Regions from separate parts of the Streptomyces sp. NPDC034043 genome, predicted to be linked through region 2. Evidence: riboswitches for the same ligand, from Rfam matches in the RefSeq annotation. Region 2 holds a riboswitch; the other holds the start of a gene.
What was found. Region 2 has a riboswitch for ZMP and ZTP ahead of ACZ51S_RS12045 (serine hydroxymethyltransferase). Riboswitches for the same ligand answer to the same signal wherever they lie in the genome.

Region 1: linked by a shared signal. The riboswitch ahead of ACZ51S_RS07460 (bifunctional 5,10-methylenetetrahydrofolate dehydrogenase/5,10-methenyltetrahydrofolate cyclohydrolase) and the one ahead of ACZ51S_RS12045 (serine hydroxymethyltransferase) in region 2 are both predicted to bind ZMP and ZTP.

What each region holds. Positions count from the first base shown of each region.
Region 1 is NZ_JBVISF010000002.1:614,193-620,968, forward strand. Features, by position in the region: gene ACZ51S_RS07450 (hypothetical protein) at 1-580, shown strand, start outside; gene ACZ51S_RS07455 (NADH:flavin oxidoreductase/NADH oxidase family protein) at 676-1,935, opposite strand; gene ACZ51S_RS07460 (bifunctional 5,10-methylenetetrahydrofolate dehydrogenase/5,10-methenyltetrahydrofolate cyclohydrolase) at 1,997-2,842, opposite strand; ZMP/ZTP riboswitch at 2,903-3,004, opposite strand; gene ACZ51S_RS07465 (methyltransferase domain-containing protein) at 3,062-3,823, shown strand; gene ACZ51S_RS07470 (RNA polymerase sigma factor) at 4,038-5,624, shown strand; gene ACZ51S_RS07475 (SRPBCC family protein) at 5,738-6,178, opposite strand; gene ACZ51S_RS07480 (amino acid permease) at 6,221-6,776, opposite strand, start outside.
Region 2 is NZ_JBVISF010000004.1:170,368-177,143, reverse strand. Features, by position in the region: gene trpS (tryptophan--tRNA ligase) at 1-969, opposite strand, end outside; gene ACZ51S_RS12045 (serine hydroxymethyltransferase) at 1,175-2,443, opposite strand; ZMP/ZTP riboswitch at 2,477-2,567, opposite strand; gene rocD (ornithine--oxo-acid transaminase) at 2,685-3,890, shown strand; gene ACZ51S_RS12035 (hypothetical protein) at 4,072-4,617, shown strand; gene ACZ51S_RS12030 (glutathionylspermidine synthase family protein) at 4,642-5,838, opposite strand; gene ACZ51S_RS12025 (hypothetical protein) at 5,845-6,147, opposite strand; gene ACZ51S_RS12020 (DMT family protein) at 6,233-6,776, shown strand, end outside.

The DNA of each region.
Region 1 (6,776 bases), on a different contig from region 2:
CATCGGAGGGGCCCGTTTCGGCGGCGGCCTCGGCGCGGCCGTGCGCTGGGATGCCACCGGGAAGGTCACGTACCTGGGCATCGACCCCTTGCGCTCCGGAGCCGTGGACATCAACAACCGGGGAACGATCGCCGGCAGCGCGTTCGACCCCACCACGGGCAGCTGGCGCGCCGCCCGCGCGCTGCGCTGCTGCGTCTTCCGCGTCATGCCCGGATCGTCCGCGGACAGCACGCTCTTCGACGTGAACAACCGCGATGTGTTCCTGGGCAGCCAGAGGCGTGCCGACGGCTGGTCGGACATGGTCCGCTGGGAGATCGACCGCATGGTGGTGCTCAAGCCCGTTCCCGGGACCACCGACATCCACGTGGCCCCTCAGCTCAACGACTCCGGCCTCGCCATCGGCTCTTCGGATCGACGGGCCGCGATCTGGGACATCGGCGGCAACGCGTCCTTCCTTCCCGACGAGAAGCCCGGGCACGTCGTGCAGAACTCCTCCGCTGCCGCGATCAACAATGCCGGGCAGGTCCTCGGACAAGTCACCTACTGGGACGTCCCCCGGCATGCGGTCATCTGGCAGTGAAGGGGTCCGGTGCCGTGACCGGGAAGGCCCGCCGGGCCGGATGGTGAGGCCCGGGCTGCGGGGCGGTGTCCCCCGCGGGGTGCCGCGAGCCGGCTCTAGGCGGTCCCCCGCGGGGTGCCGCACGCCGGCTCGCGCGAGAGCCAGGCCCCGTACGCTCGGACCCTGCGCCGGTGCCGGATGTTGTCCGCGGTGAGGATCCAGCGGGGGGAGACCCGGGCGCGGGGTTCCAGCCCGTGGGCCAGCCGGTCCAGCTGGAAGCGTACGAGGGCCAGCGTGCCGGCGGCCGCCAGGCTCCGGTCGCGCCACTCGAGCCGGGGCACGTCCACCCGCGCGTCCTCGCCCGCCCGCCAGCGCCGGGGCAGGTCGGGGCACAGGGCGAGGGCGGAGGCCATGCCGACGACGGCGACGCCGCGGGCCAGGGCCTTCTCGGCCGTGGCGCGGCGGGTGATGCCGCCGGTGAGCATCAGCGGCACGGCCGCCGTCCCCAGCAGGTGTTCCGCGAGGGAGAGGAAGTAGGCCTCCCGTTCCAGGGTCCGCTGGTCGGTGGTGTGGCCCATGCTGGCGGGGCTCTCGACGGTCCCGCCGGACAGCTCGACCAGGTCGACGCCGAGGCCGTCGAGGGCCGTGATGACCTGGGCGGCCTCCTCGGTGTCGAAACCGCCGCGCTGGAAGTCGGCGGCGTTCAGCTTCACCCCGATCGCGAAGCCCGTCGAGACGCCGGCGCGGACGGCGCCGACGGTCTCCGTGAGCATCCGTACGCGGTTGTCGAGGCTGCCGCCCCAGCGGTCGGTGCGCCGGTTGACGAGCGGGGAGAGGAACTGGCTGAGCAGGTAGCCGTGCGCGGCGTGGATCTGCACCCCGTGGAAGCCCGCCTCCTCGGCCCGCCGGGCGGTGAGGGCGAAGCGGGCGATCGTCGCGCCGATGTCGGCCTCGGTCATGGCGGTGGGGTGGGCGAAGCGCTTGGTGTGCCGGCCGAGGCGGATGGGGACGGCGGAAGGGGCCCACGCGGTGCCGGGCATGTCGGAGCCGACCTGGCGGCCCGGGTGGTTGATCTGCATCCAGACCCGGGCGTCGCCGGACGTCGCGGCGTCGGCCCAGCGGCGGAAGGGCTCCAGCGGGGAACGCGCGTCGAGGACGACGGTGCCCGGGGAGGTCAGGGCCCGCCGGTCGACCATCACGTTGCCGGTGATGACCAGTCCGGCGCCGCCCCGCGCCCAGCGGGCGTACAGCCGCTCCAGGCGGGTGTCGGGGAGCTGGCCGGGCTGGGCGGCGAAGCTCTCCTCCATGGCGGCCTTGGCGAGACGGTTGGGGAGGGTGGTGCCGCCGGGAAGGTCCAGCGGTGCGAACAGGTCCATCCGGGTCCCCCCATGCTCGTGGCGCGGCCGTCACGCGGGGCCGCGCCACAAGATGATCGCCTCAGAGGTCCGCGAGGTCCAGCCCGGCCTGGGCCGCGGCGGCCCGGACGGTCTGCTCCAGCAGCACCGCGATCGTCATCGGGCCGACGCCGCCGGGCACCGGGGTGATCAGGGAGGCGCGGGCGGCGGCCGACTCGAAGTGGACGTCGCCGACGTTGCCCTCGTTGTACCCGGCGTCGAGGACGACCGCGCCGGGCTTGATGTCCTCGCCCCGGATGAACTCCGCCTTGCCGACCGCGGCGACCAGGACGTCCGCCTGGCGCACGATCGAAGACAGGTCGCGGGTACGGGAGTGGCAGTAGGTGACGGTGGCGTTCTTCTCCAGCAGCAGCATCCCGGCGGGCTTGCCCAGGATCGCGCTGCGGCCGACGACGACGGCGTGCTTCCCGGTGAGGTCCACCCCGTACTCCTCCAGCAGGCGCATGATGCCGCCGGGGGTGCAGGAGACGAAGCCGGGCAGGCCGAAGCCCATGGCGGCGAAGGAGTGCATCGTCACACCGTCGACGTCCTTGCCGGGGGCGATGGCCTCGAAGGCGGCGCGCTCGTCGATGTGGTGCGGGACGGGGTGCTGGAGCAGGATGCCGCTGATCTCCGGGTCCTCGGAGAGGGCGGTGATCGTGGCGACGAGCTCCTCGGTGGTGGTCGCGGCCGGCAGCTCCACGTGGCGGGAGGTGATCCCGGCCTTGGCGCAACGGTTCTGCTTCATCCGTACGTAGGTGACGGAGGCCGGGTCCTCGCCGACGAGGACGGTGGCCAGGCAGGGAGCGGTACCGGTGCGCTCGGTGATCTTCGCCGCGAGGGCGGCGGTCCGCTCCGAGACGCGGCGGGCGAGGGCGGTGCCGTCCATGAGCTGGGCGGTGGCGGTGGGGGCAGTCGTCACGGGGTCTCCTGAACGTCGCTGCGGATCGCGGTTCGCCCAGGCGCGCGGCAGACGGCGTACGGCCCCGCGGGCCCACACCGGGCCGCTCCCCGGTGGTGATCCACCCGAACGCCAGTCACGGCCCGGTGCCCACTGTAGTCGACATATCCGGTGGAAGAGCGGGGACCGAGCTGGGACGATCGGGACATGACGCGCACGTTCGACCATCTCGTCGCCGAGGCCGGGTCCGTCTCGGTGGACGGCTGGGACTTCTCCTGGCTCGACGGCCGGGCCACCGAGCAGCGGCCCTCCTGGGGCTACCAGCGCCTGCTCGGCGAGCGTCTGGGACAGGTCGGCTCCGTCCTGGACATCCAGACCGGCGGCGGCGAGGTCCTCGCCGGAGCGGGCCCGCTGCCCGCGCTGACGGCGGCCACGGAGTCCTGGCCGCCGAACGTCCGGAAGGCGACCCGGCTGCTGCACCCGCTGGGCGCGGTGGTGGTGGCGGACCCCGACGAGCCGCCGCTGCCCTTCGCCGACGAGGCCTTCGAGCTGGTCGTCAGCCGGCACCCGGTGACCGTCTGGTGGGACGAGATCGCCCGGGTGCTGGTGCCGGGCGGCACCTACCTCTCGCAGCAGGTGGGTCCGGCCAGCGTCTTCGAGCTCGTCGAGTACTTCCTCGGCCCGCAGCCGGAGGAGGTCCGCCGCGCCCGCCACCCCGACGACGCGGCCGCCGACGCCGCGAAGGCGGGTCTGGAGGTGGTCGACCTGCGCTCCGAGCGGCTGCGTACGGAGTTCCACGACATCGGGGCCGTGATCTACTTCCTGCGGAAGGTGATCTGGATGGTGCCCGGCTTCACGGTCGGGCAGTACCGGGAGCGGCTGCGCGAGCTCCACGAACGGATCGGACGCGAAGGTCCGTTCGTCGCGCACACCGCCCGTTTCCTCATCGAAGCCCGCAAGAAGGGGTGACCGGGAGGGCCGACGGATCCCCGCCGGATCGGTTGCGCGGGCACAGCGTGGCGCAGGTCACTCAATTCAGCGCGTAACGAATCGACTCGGGCAGGCGATGAACCGACAGGTGTCCTCGCGCGGCCCCGGAATACAGACCCGCTTCGGTCTGTTTCCCGAGTCCGCGCGATGATGTCCCGCCCACTCCTTATCTGTTCGCAACGAGAGGCTCCTTGTGTCGCTCAGCCCGTCCCGTACGTTCCCTCCGGAGATCGCCGAATCCGAGGCCCTGGTCGCGCTCGTCGAGCGCGGCCGCGAGCAGGGTCACATCAACGGTGACGATGTCCGCCAGGCCTTCGAGGCCGGCCGCATCCCGGTGGACCAGTGGAAGCGGGTCCTGCGCAGCCTGAACCAGGTCCTGGACGAGGAGGGTGTCGCCCTCCACGTCAGCGCCGCCCCCGCCACGAAGGCTGCTGCCAAGAAGCCCCGCAAGGCAGCCGCCGCCCCGGCCCGCACCGTGACGAAGAAGGCGGTCGCCGCACCGCGTCCCATCGGCGCGCGCAAGGCCTCCGCCACCGCTCCCGCCCCGGCCGCCGCCGCGGCGATATCCGCTCCGTCGGCCACCGCTTCGCAGGAGGTGTCGGCCGAGGCCGCCGCCGAGCCCAAGAAGCGGGCGGTCAAGAAGACCGCCGCCAAGAAGGCGACGGCCACCAAGAAGACCGCGGCCTCGAAGAAGGCCGGCGCCAAGGACGCCGACGACGCCGAGACCCCGGTCGTCGAGGGTGAGGACTGGGCCGTCGAGGACCTCGCCGACGACGCCGAGGAGGAGACGCCCAAGGCGGCCGGCCAGGGCTTCGTGCTGTCCGACGACGACGAGGACGACGCCCCGGCGCAGACCGTCATGGTCGCCGGTGCCACCGCCGACCCGGTCAAGGACTACCTGAAGCTGATCGGCAAGGTGCCGCTCCTCAACGCCGAGCAGGAGGTCGAGCTCGCCAAGCGCATCGAGGCGGGTCTGTTCTCCGAGTACAAGCTCGAAGAGGAGGAGGACCACAAGCCCGCCTTCAAGCGCGAGCTGGAGATCCTCGTCGAGGACGGCCGCCGCGCCAAGAACCACCTGCTGGAGGCCAACCTCCGTCTCGTGGTCTCGCTGGCCAAGCGCTACACCGGCCGCGGCATGCTCTTCCTGGACCTGATCCAGGAGGGCAACGTCGGTCTGATCCGCGCGGTGGAGAAGTTCGACTACACCAAGGGCTTCAAGTTCTCCACGTACGCGACCTGGTGGATCCGGCAGGCGATCACGCGCGCCATGGCCGACCAGTCGCGCACCATCCGCATCCCCGTCCACATGGTCGAGATCATCAACAAGCTCGCCCGTGTGCAGCGCCAGATGCTCCAGGACCTGGGCCGCGAGCCCACCCCGGAGGAGCTGGGCAAGGAACTCGACATGACCCCCGAGAAGGTCATCGAGGTCCAGAAGTACGGCCGCGAGCCGATCTCGCTGCACACCCCGCTGGGTGAGGAGGGCGACAGCGAGTTCGGTGACCTCATCGAGGACTCCGAGGCGGTCGTCCCGGCCGACGCCGTGTCCTTCACCTTCCTCCAGGAGCAGCTGCAGTCGATCCTGGGCACGCTCTCCGAGCGTGAGGCCGGCGTGGTCTCCATGCGTTACGGCCTCAACGACGGCCAGCCGAAGACGCTGGACGAGATCGGCCGCGTGTACGGGGTCACCCGTGAGCGCATCCGCCAGATCGAGTCGAAGACGATGTCGAAGCTGCGCCACCCGTCGCGTTCGCAGGTGCTGCGCGACTACCTGGACTGATCCGCTCCCGGTACCGGCACACACCGGAGGCCCGCGCCGTACGGCGCGGGCCTCCGCGTTTTCCGCCTGGGCACCGGGGCTGTCCGCCGCTGACAGCGGCGGACAGCTGCCGGTCAGTGCTCCAGCAGGTGCTTGAGCTTCTCCTCGTTGCGGGGCATCTCCTTGCGCATCCTGGGCTTCACCACGAGGGGGACGAGGCCCCTGCCCAGGCCGTGGCCCTCGAAGTCGACGGAGAGGGTGACGCGCGAGCGGGTCCCGTTGTCGAGGGGCTCGATCCTGCCGCGCACGTGCGGCCTGACCGGGCCGTCGACGCCGTGGACGTGCCAGCTCCTCGGCGGGTCCAGCTCGGTGAACTCCAGGGTCGTGGGGATCCTCCGCCTGCCGTACCGCCGGGTGACGGCGACCCTCGAACCGACGTGCACGGGCAGGTCGCCCATCGGGACGGCGGACACGGCGCTGTCCTGCCACTCCGGCAGGTGCGTGGGGTCCGTCACGTACGCGAAGACCTCCTCGGGCCTCCGGTCGATGTCGATGGTGTTGCTGATCGCTGACATGGCGACCCCTTAGCGCCCCCCTGGCCGGCCTTTCCTTCCAAATTACTCCCCGGCCGAAACGGCCGCGCGCCCCTTGCGGGCCGCCATCAGCGCGTACACGAGGACGCCCGCGAAGAGGAACAGCACGCCCTGGTAGACGGCCGCGTAGCCGGAACCGGCGACCAGCCACATGGAGAAGGCGAAGGCCACGCCGGCGAGGACGGCGTCGCGGACCAGCTGCCCGCGCCGGACCCGCTCCGACTGGCCCGACGCCAGGAAGTAGAGCTGGGCCGCGGTGGAGAGCAGGTACGGGACGGTCGCGGTGAAGGTGGTGACCAGGACCAGGATCTCGAAGACCCGCGCGGAGCCCGCGGTGTAGTTGTAGACGGTCAGGCAGGAGGCCAGGACGACCGTGACCAGCACTCCGACGACCGGGACCCCGCGCTGCTTCTTCTCGAAGACCTTGGGGAAGAGCCCGTCCTTGGCGGCCGCGTACGGGGTCTGCGCACTGAGCAGGGTCCAGCCGTTGAGCGCGCCGACCATCGAGACCACGGCCGCGCCGGCGACCAGGGTGCCGCCCCAGGTGCCGCCGAAGACGGCGTTGACGGCGTCGGTGAAG
Region 2 (6,776 bases):
CAGGGTCTCCGCGGCGACCGCCCGGGCCTTCTCCGCACCCTTGGCCAGCAGGGAGTCCAGGGTCTCCGGGTCGTCCAGGTACTCCTGGGTGCGCTGCTTGAAGGGTGTGACGAAATCGACCATCACACCGGCGAGGTCGGTCTTGAGCGCGCCGTAGCCCTTGCCCTCGTACTGGGCCTCCAGGGCGGGGACCGACTCGCCCGTGAGGGTGGAGTAGATCGTGAGCAGGTTGCTGACGCCCGGCTTGTTCTCGGTGTCGAAGCGGATCTCGGAACCGGTGTCGGTGACCGCGCTCTTGATCTTCTTCTCGGTGACCTTGGGCTCGTCGAGGAGGTTGATCAGGCCCTTGGGAGAGGAAGCGGACTTCGACATCTTGATCGCCGGGTCCTGGAGGTCGTAGATCTTCGCGACCTCCTTGACGATGTGCGCGGCGGGAAGGGTGAAGGTCCGGCCGAAGCGCTGGTTGAAGCGCTCCGCCAGGTCGCGGGTCAGCTCGATGTGCTGGCGCTGGTCCTCGCCGACCGGGACGGCGTTCGCCTGGTAGAGGAGGATGTCGGCGACCTGGAGGATCGGGTAGGTGAACAGGCCGACGCTGGCGCTGTTGACCCCGCCCTTGGCGGACTTGTCCTTGAACTGGGTCATCCGGCTGGCCTCGCCGAAGCCGGTGATGCAGTTCATGACCCAGCCCAGCTGCGCGTGCTCCGGGACGTGGCTCTGGATGAAGAGCGTGCACCGCTCGGGGTCCAGGCCGGCGGCGAGGAGCTGCGCGGCGGACAGGCGGGTGTTCGCGCGGAGGTCCTTCGGGTCCTGCGGCATGGTGATCGCGTGCAGGTCGACGACCATGTAGAAGGCGTCGTGCGTCTCCTGGAGGGCGACGTACTGGCGGATCGCTCCGAGGTAGTTCCCGAGGTGGAACGAGCCGGAGGTGGGCTGGATGCCGGAGAGCGCGCGGGGACGATCAGAAGCCATGCCCCCATTCTCTCAGGTGCGGGGCCGCTCTCCGGCCGCACACCGGCCGGAACCCACCGGTGCGGTTCGGGCCCGGGGCCGGGGGGCGGCCCCGGACGGCCCGCGCGGAGGGGTGCCCGGTGGCCGGATCCCGCCCCCGGCCGGGCGGCCCGTCAGGCCCCGTGGGCGGGGCGGGGGGCGTGGGTCCCCCGCCCCGCTCTCCCGGTCAGGCGAGCGGCAGGCCGGGGGCCGGGAAGGCGGCCATCAGGTCCGCGACCTCGGAGCGGATCCCGGCCAGGGCCGGCTCGTCGGACTTCGCGGCGGCGTCGACCGCGCGGGAGATCCAGCCCGCCACCAGCGGCATGTGCTCCGCCCCCAGGCCCCGCGACGTCAGCGACGGGGTGCCGATGCGGATGCCCGACGGGTCGAACGGCTTGCGCGGGTCGAACGGCACCGTGTTGTAGTTCACGACGATCCCCGCCCGGTCCAGCGCCTTCGCCGCGACCTTGCCCGGCACGTCCCGCGAGGTCAGGTCCATCAGGATCAGGTGGTTGTCCGTGCCGCCCGAGACGAGGTCGAAGCCGCGCTCCAGCAGGGCGGAGGCCAGCGCCTTCGCGTTGGCGACGACCGCGTGCGCGTACGAGACGAAGGACGGCTGCGCGGCCTCGTGCAGGGCCACCGCGATGCCCGCCGTCGTCTGGTTGTGCGGGCCGCCCTGGAGGCCCGGGAAGACCGCCTTGTCGATGGCCTTCGCGTGCTCCTCCCGGCACATCAGCATCGCGCCGCGCGGCCCGCGCAGGGTCTTGTGGGTGGTCGTGGAGATCACGTCCACGTGCCCCGCCGGGGAGGGGTGGGCGCCGCCCGCGATCAGGCCGGCGATGTGGGCCACGTCCGCGACCAGTACCGAGCCCGCCTCCTCGGCGATCGAGGCGAAGGCCGCGAAGTCGATGGTCCGCGGAAGGGCCGTGCCACCACAGAAGATGATCTTCGGGCGCTCCGCCAGGGCCAGCTCCCGGACCGCGTCGTAGTCGATGAGCCCGGTGTCGGCCCGCACGCCGTACTGGACGCCGCGGAACCAGGAGCCCGTCGCCGAGACGCCCCAGCCGTGCGTCAGGTGGCCGCCCATCGGCAGGGCCATGCCCATCACCGTGTCGCCGGGCTTCGCGAAGGCCAGGTAGACGGCCAGGTTGGCCGGGGAGCCGGAGTAGGGCTGGACGTTCGCGTGGTCCACCCCGAACAGGCCCTTGGCCCGCTCCACGGCGAGGGCCTCGACCCGGTCGATGTTCTGCTGGCCCTCGTAGTACCGGCGGCCGGGGTAGCCCTCGCTGTACTTGTTCTGCAGGACGGTGCCGGATGCCTCCAGCACGGCCGCGGAGACGTAGTTCTCGCTGGGGATCAGCCGCAGGGTCTCCGCCTGGAGCGTCTCCTCGGCGGTGACGAGCGAGGCGAGCTCGGGGTCGGTGGCGTACAGGGCGGGCTGGCGGTGCGCGGTCATCGCGGCTCCTCCGGGGTCGATGTCGGTTCGTCCCCGCGAGGCCCAGGCGAGCGGCCCTGTGTGCGGTCGTGCGCGCTCGACTCCCCCGGAGTTCGTTCTCCGTACGCCAGTCGCCGTGCGTACCGGACACCTTAGCTGGCGCGGCACCGGGGAGGTTTCCGCTCCCACGATCCGAGCGACGATACAAAGGACGTCACCCACGTCACCCGCGCCACCAGCCAGACGGACGATCGGAGACCCCGTGTCGAGAACTGCTGATGCCATCCGCTCCGCCGACGAACACAGCGCGCACAACTACCACCCCCTGCCGATCGTCGTCGCGACGGCGGAGGGGGCGTGGATGACCGACGTGGAGGGCCGCCGGTACCTCGACATGCTCGCCGGGTACTCGGCGCTCAACTTCGGCCACGGCAACCGCAGGCTGATCGACGCCGCCCGCGCCCAGCTGGAGCGGGTCACCCTCACCTCCCGCGCCTTCCACCACGACCGCTTCGCCGACTTCTGCGCCGAACTGGCCGCGCTCTGCGGCAAGGAGATGGTGCTGCCCATGAACACGGGCGCGGAGGCGGTGGAGACCGCGGTGAAGACGGCCCGCAAGTGGGGGTACGAGGTCAAGGGCGTCCCCGACGGCCAGGCCAAGATCGTCGTCGCCGCGGACAACTTCCACGGCCGTACGACGACCATCGTGTCCTTCTCCACCGACCACGAGGCCCGCGACCACTACGGCCCCTACACGCCCGGCTTCGAGATCGTCCCCTACGGGGACCTGACCGCCCTCGACGCCGCCGTCACCGCCAACACCGTGGCCGTGCTGCTGGAGCCGATCCAAGGCGAGGCGGGGGTCCTCGTCCCTCCCGCCGGATACCTGGCGGGCGTACGGGAACTGACGCGCCGGCGGAACGTCCTGTTCATGGCGGACGAGATCCAGTCGGGCCTGGGCCGCACCGGCCGGACCTTCGCGTGCGAGCACGAGGGCGTCGTGCCCGACGTGTACGTCCTGGGCAAGGCGCTCGGCGGCGGGGTCGTGCCCGTGTCCGCCGTGGTCGCCGACCGGGACGTGCTCGGGGTGTTCCGCCCCGGCGAGCACGGGTCCACCTTCGGCGGGAACCCGCTGGCCTGTGCCGTCGCGCTGGAGGTGATCGCGATGCTGCGCACCGGCGAGTACCAGGAGCGCGCCGCCGAACTCGGCGACCACCTGCACCGGGAGCTGAACCTGCTGACCGGCGGCGGCGCGGTGACCGCCGTACGCGGCCGCGGGCTCTGGGCGGGCGTGGACGTCGCCCCGTCGCGCGGGACGGGCCGCGAGGTCTCCGAGAAGCTGATGGAGCTCGGGGTCCTGGTGAAGGACACCCACGGGTCGACGATCCGGATCGCGCCGCCGCTGGTGATCACCAAGGAGGACCTGGACTGGGGGCTGGACCAGCTGCGGTCGGTGCTCTCCGCCTGACGGCCGACGGCGCCGGGAGGCGGGCGCGGCGGGCGCGGCCGGACCCTCCGGTCCCGGCGGCGCCCGTCGCCGCTCCCGGCCCCGCGGTGGACACCGGGAGCGGTCCGCCGGACGATGGGAGGACGCGTACGGGTGCGCGCCCTGCCGATCCCGGGCCCGACCCTCCGATGGGAGCAACCCCATGCACCGACGCAACCGACACACCCTGCTCTGCGGCGTCCTGGCGTCCTGCGTCGCCCTGGGCGGCGCCGCTGCCCTCGCCGCACCGGCCGCCGCCGCCCCGGCGGCGGTACCCGCCGCCAGCTGCACGGTCACGCCCGACCCGCAAGGGCGGTTCGTCGTCATCACCGGCGAGGGGTTCACTCCCCCGCGCAACCTCAACGACGGCGAGTCCACCGAACCGCTGAACATCGACGCCGACGGCAACTTCCGGGTCCAGCGGTTCCAGAAGAACGTCGACTACACCGTCCTCGCGGTCAACGAGGACCAGGACTTCGTCTTCGTGAACTGCAAGGTCACGGGGTCCACGCCCTCCGCCGGCGACTCGAGGGAGTACCAGAAGGGCTACTCGGACGGGCACACGGCCGGAATGGCGGCGGCGTCCCGGTCGAACTGCGACGTCCCGGCCCAGCCCGACACGAGCCAGGACCACTCCGAGTCCTACTGGCGCGGCTGGAAGTCGGGGGCCGAAACGTCCTTCGACAGCTACTGCGGCGACGACAACTGACGGCCCCGAACGCCCCTGACGGCGCTACAGAATGACGTGGGGCAGGAAGCGGGCGTACTCGTCCGTGACGAGCCCCGCCGATTCCCGGATGCCGAGCCCCGCCGCCTCCTCCTCGACGACCCACGCGCCGAGCACGACGCGGTTGCCGTCGAAGTCGGGCAGCGGGGCCAGCGCCTGGAAGACGTACGTCTCCCCCTCGGCCGGCACGAAGGGCTCGCCGCCCCCGCCCGCCTCGTGCAGCGTGACCCCGGCACCCTCGCGTCCCAGCAGCGGCTTGGCCGCGTACCCGCAGGTGGCGGCCAGCTCGCGCGGGCCGTCGAGGTAGGCGGGCAGCAGGTTCGGGTGGTCGGGGAAGAGCTCCCAGAGGATCGCCAGCAGCGCCTTGTTGGCGAGCAGCATCTTCCACAGCGGCTCGATCCAGGCGGTGGTGCCCGAGCCGCCGCCGTGGTCGTAGGTGCCCAGCACCTGCGGCCCGAACTCGTCGGTGACCAGCCACTCCCACGGGTAGAGCTTGAAGCAGCTGCGGATGAAGCGGAGCCGCTCGTCCACGAACCGGCCCGAGAGGCTGTCCCAGCCGATCGTCTCCACCGAGAGCGCGTGCGTCTCCAGTCCGGCCTGCTCGGCGGTCTCCTGGAGGTAGGCGACCGTCATCAGGTCCTCGCCGAGCTCGTCGGTCTCGGAGTGCGCGAAGTGCACCGGGCCCGGCGGCAGCAGCTCGGCCTGGTGCCGCCACGCCTCGACGAGGCGCTCGTGGAGGGAGTTCCACTGGTCGGCGCCGGGAAAGCGCTCCTCCATCCAGAACCACTGCGGGCTCGCCGCCTCCACCAGGGAGGTGGGCGTGTCGGCGTTGTACTCCAGCAGCTTGGCGGGCTCGCCGGCGCCGTCGTAGCGCAGGTCGAACCGGCCGTAGAGGGACGGCTGTTCGGCGCGCCGCCGCCAGGACTCGGTGATCCGCGCGGCCAGTTTCGGATCGGTGATGCCGAGGTCCGCGAAGCGGTCGTGCTCGACGATGTGCGCGGCCGCGGCCAGGCACATGGCGTGCAGCTCCTCGACGACCTCCTCCAGGGCCTCGACCTCCGGGAGCGAGAAGGAGTAGTACGCGCTCTCGTCCCAGTAGGGCCGCAGGGAGTCGTCGGGGTAGCGGGTGAGGGGGTAGATCAGACCCTGCTCCTCGACGGTCTTCTGCCAGCCGGGGCGCGGTTCGATGGTGTGCCGCTGCATCTGCGCTCAGCCGCCGGAGGAGCCGGAGCTGCTGTGGCCGCCGATGCCGCCGCGGGTGACGGCGGACTTGTCGAAGCTGCCGCCGGTCACCTTGCCGTTGCGGACGGTGCCGCCGTAGTAGTACGAGCCGGTGCCGCCGCTCCTGCACTCCTTCGAGTTCAGGTGGTTCAGCGTGGAGCGGGAGGCGCAGCGCTTGTCGGGCTCGTCGTTGCTCCCGCAGGCCACGAGGGTGGCGGCGAGCAGGCCCATGCCGCCGAGGGCGACCGCGCCGGAGCGCATGCGTCGTCTGGTGGTGTTGCCGGTATCCATGGCCTGCACCCTAGAGCGGTGGCGCGGGGGTATGGAATCCGGCCGCCGTCACACCCTTGTCACGATGGTGACCTAGAGTCGGTTCGTGCTGCTTGGGGTGGTTTGCGCACTGGGTGCGGCGGTCTGTTTCGGCACGGCGTCCGTACTCCAGGCCGTGGCGGCCCGGGCGGCGGCCCGGCCGGGTGCGGCCGCCGGCGTGGACGCGGCACTGTTCCTGCGGGCGGTGCGGCAGTGGCGGTACGTGGTGGGGCTCGCACTGGACGCGGTCGGCTTCGTGCTCCAGATCATCGCCCTGCGGCACGTTCCGATCTACGCGGTGGGGGCCGCGCTGGCCGCCAGCCTGGCGGTGACCGCCGTGGTCGCGGCCCGGCTGCTGCGGGTGCGGCTGTCGCGGCTGGAACGGGGCGCGGTGGGGGTGGTGTGCGCGGGGCTGCTGATGCTCGGGCTGGCCTCGGGCGAGGAGGGCTCCGGCAGCGGCACCCCCGCGCTGGAGCTGGGCCTGCTGGGCGTGGCGGTGCTGGTGCCCGCGGTCGGCACGGTGGCGGGGCGGCTGCCGGACGGGCCGCGCGCGCTGGTGCTGGGGCTGGCCGCGGGGACGGGCTTCGGGGTGGTGGAGGTGGCGGTCCGGC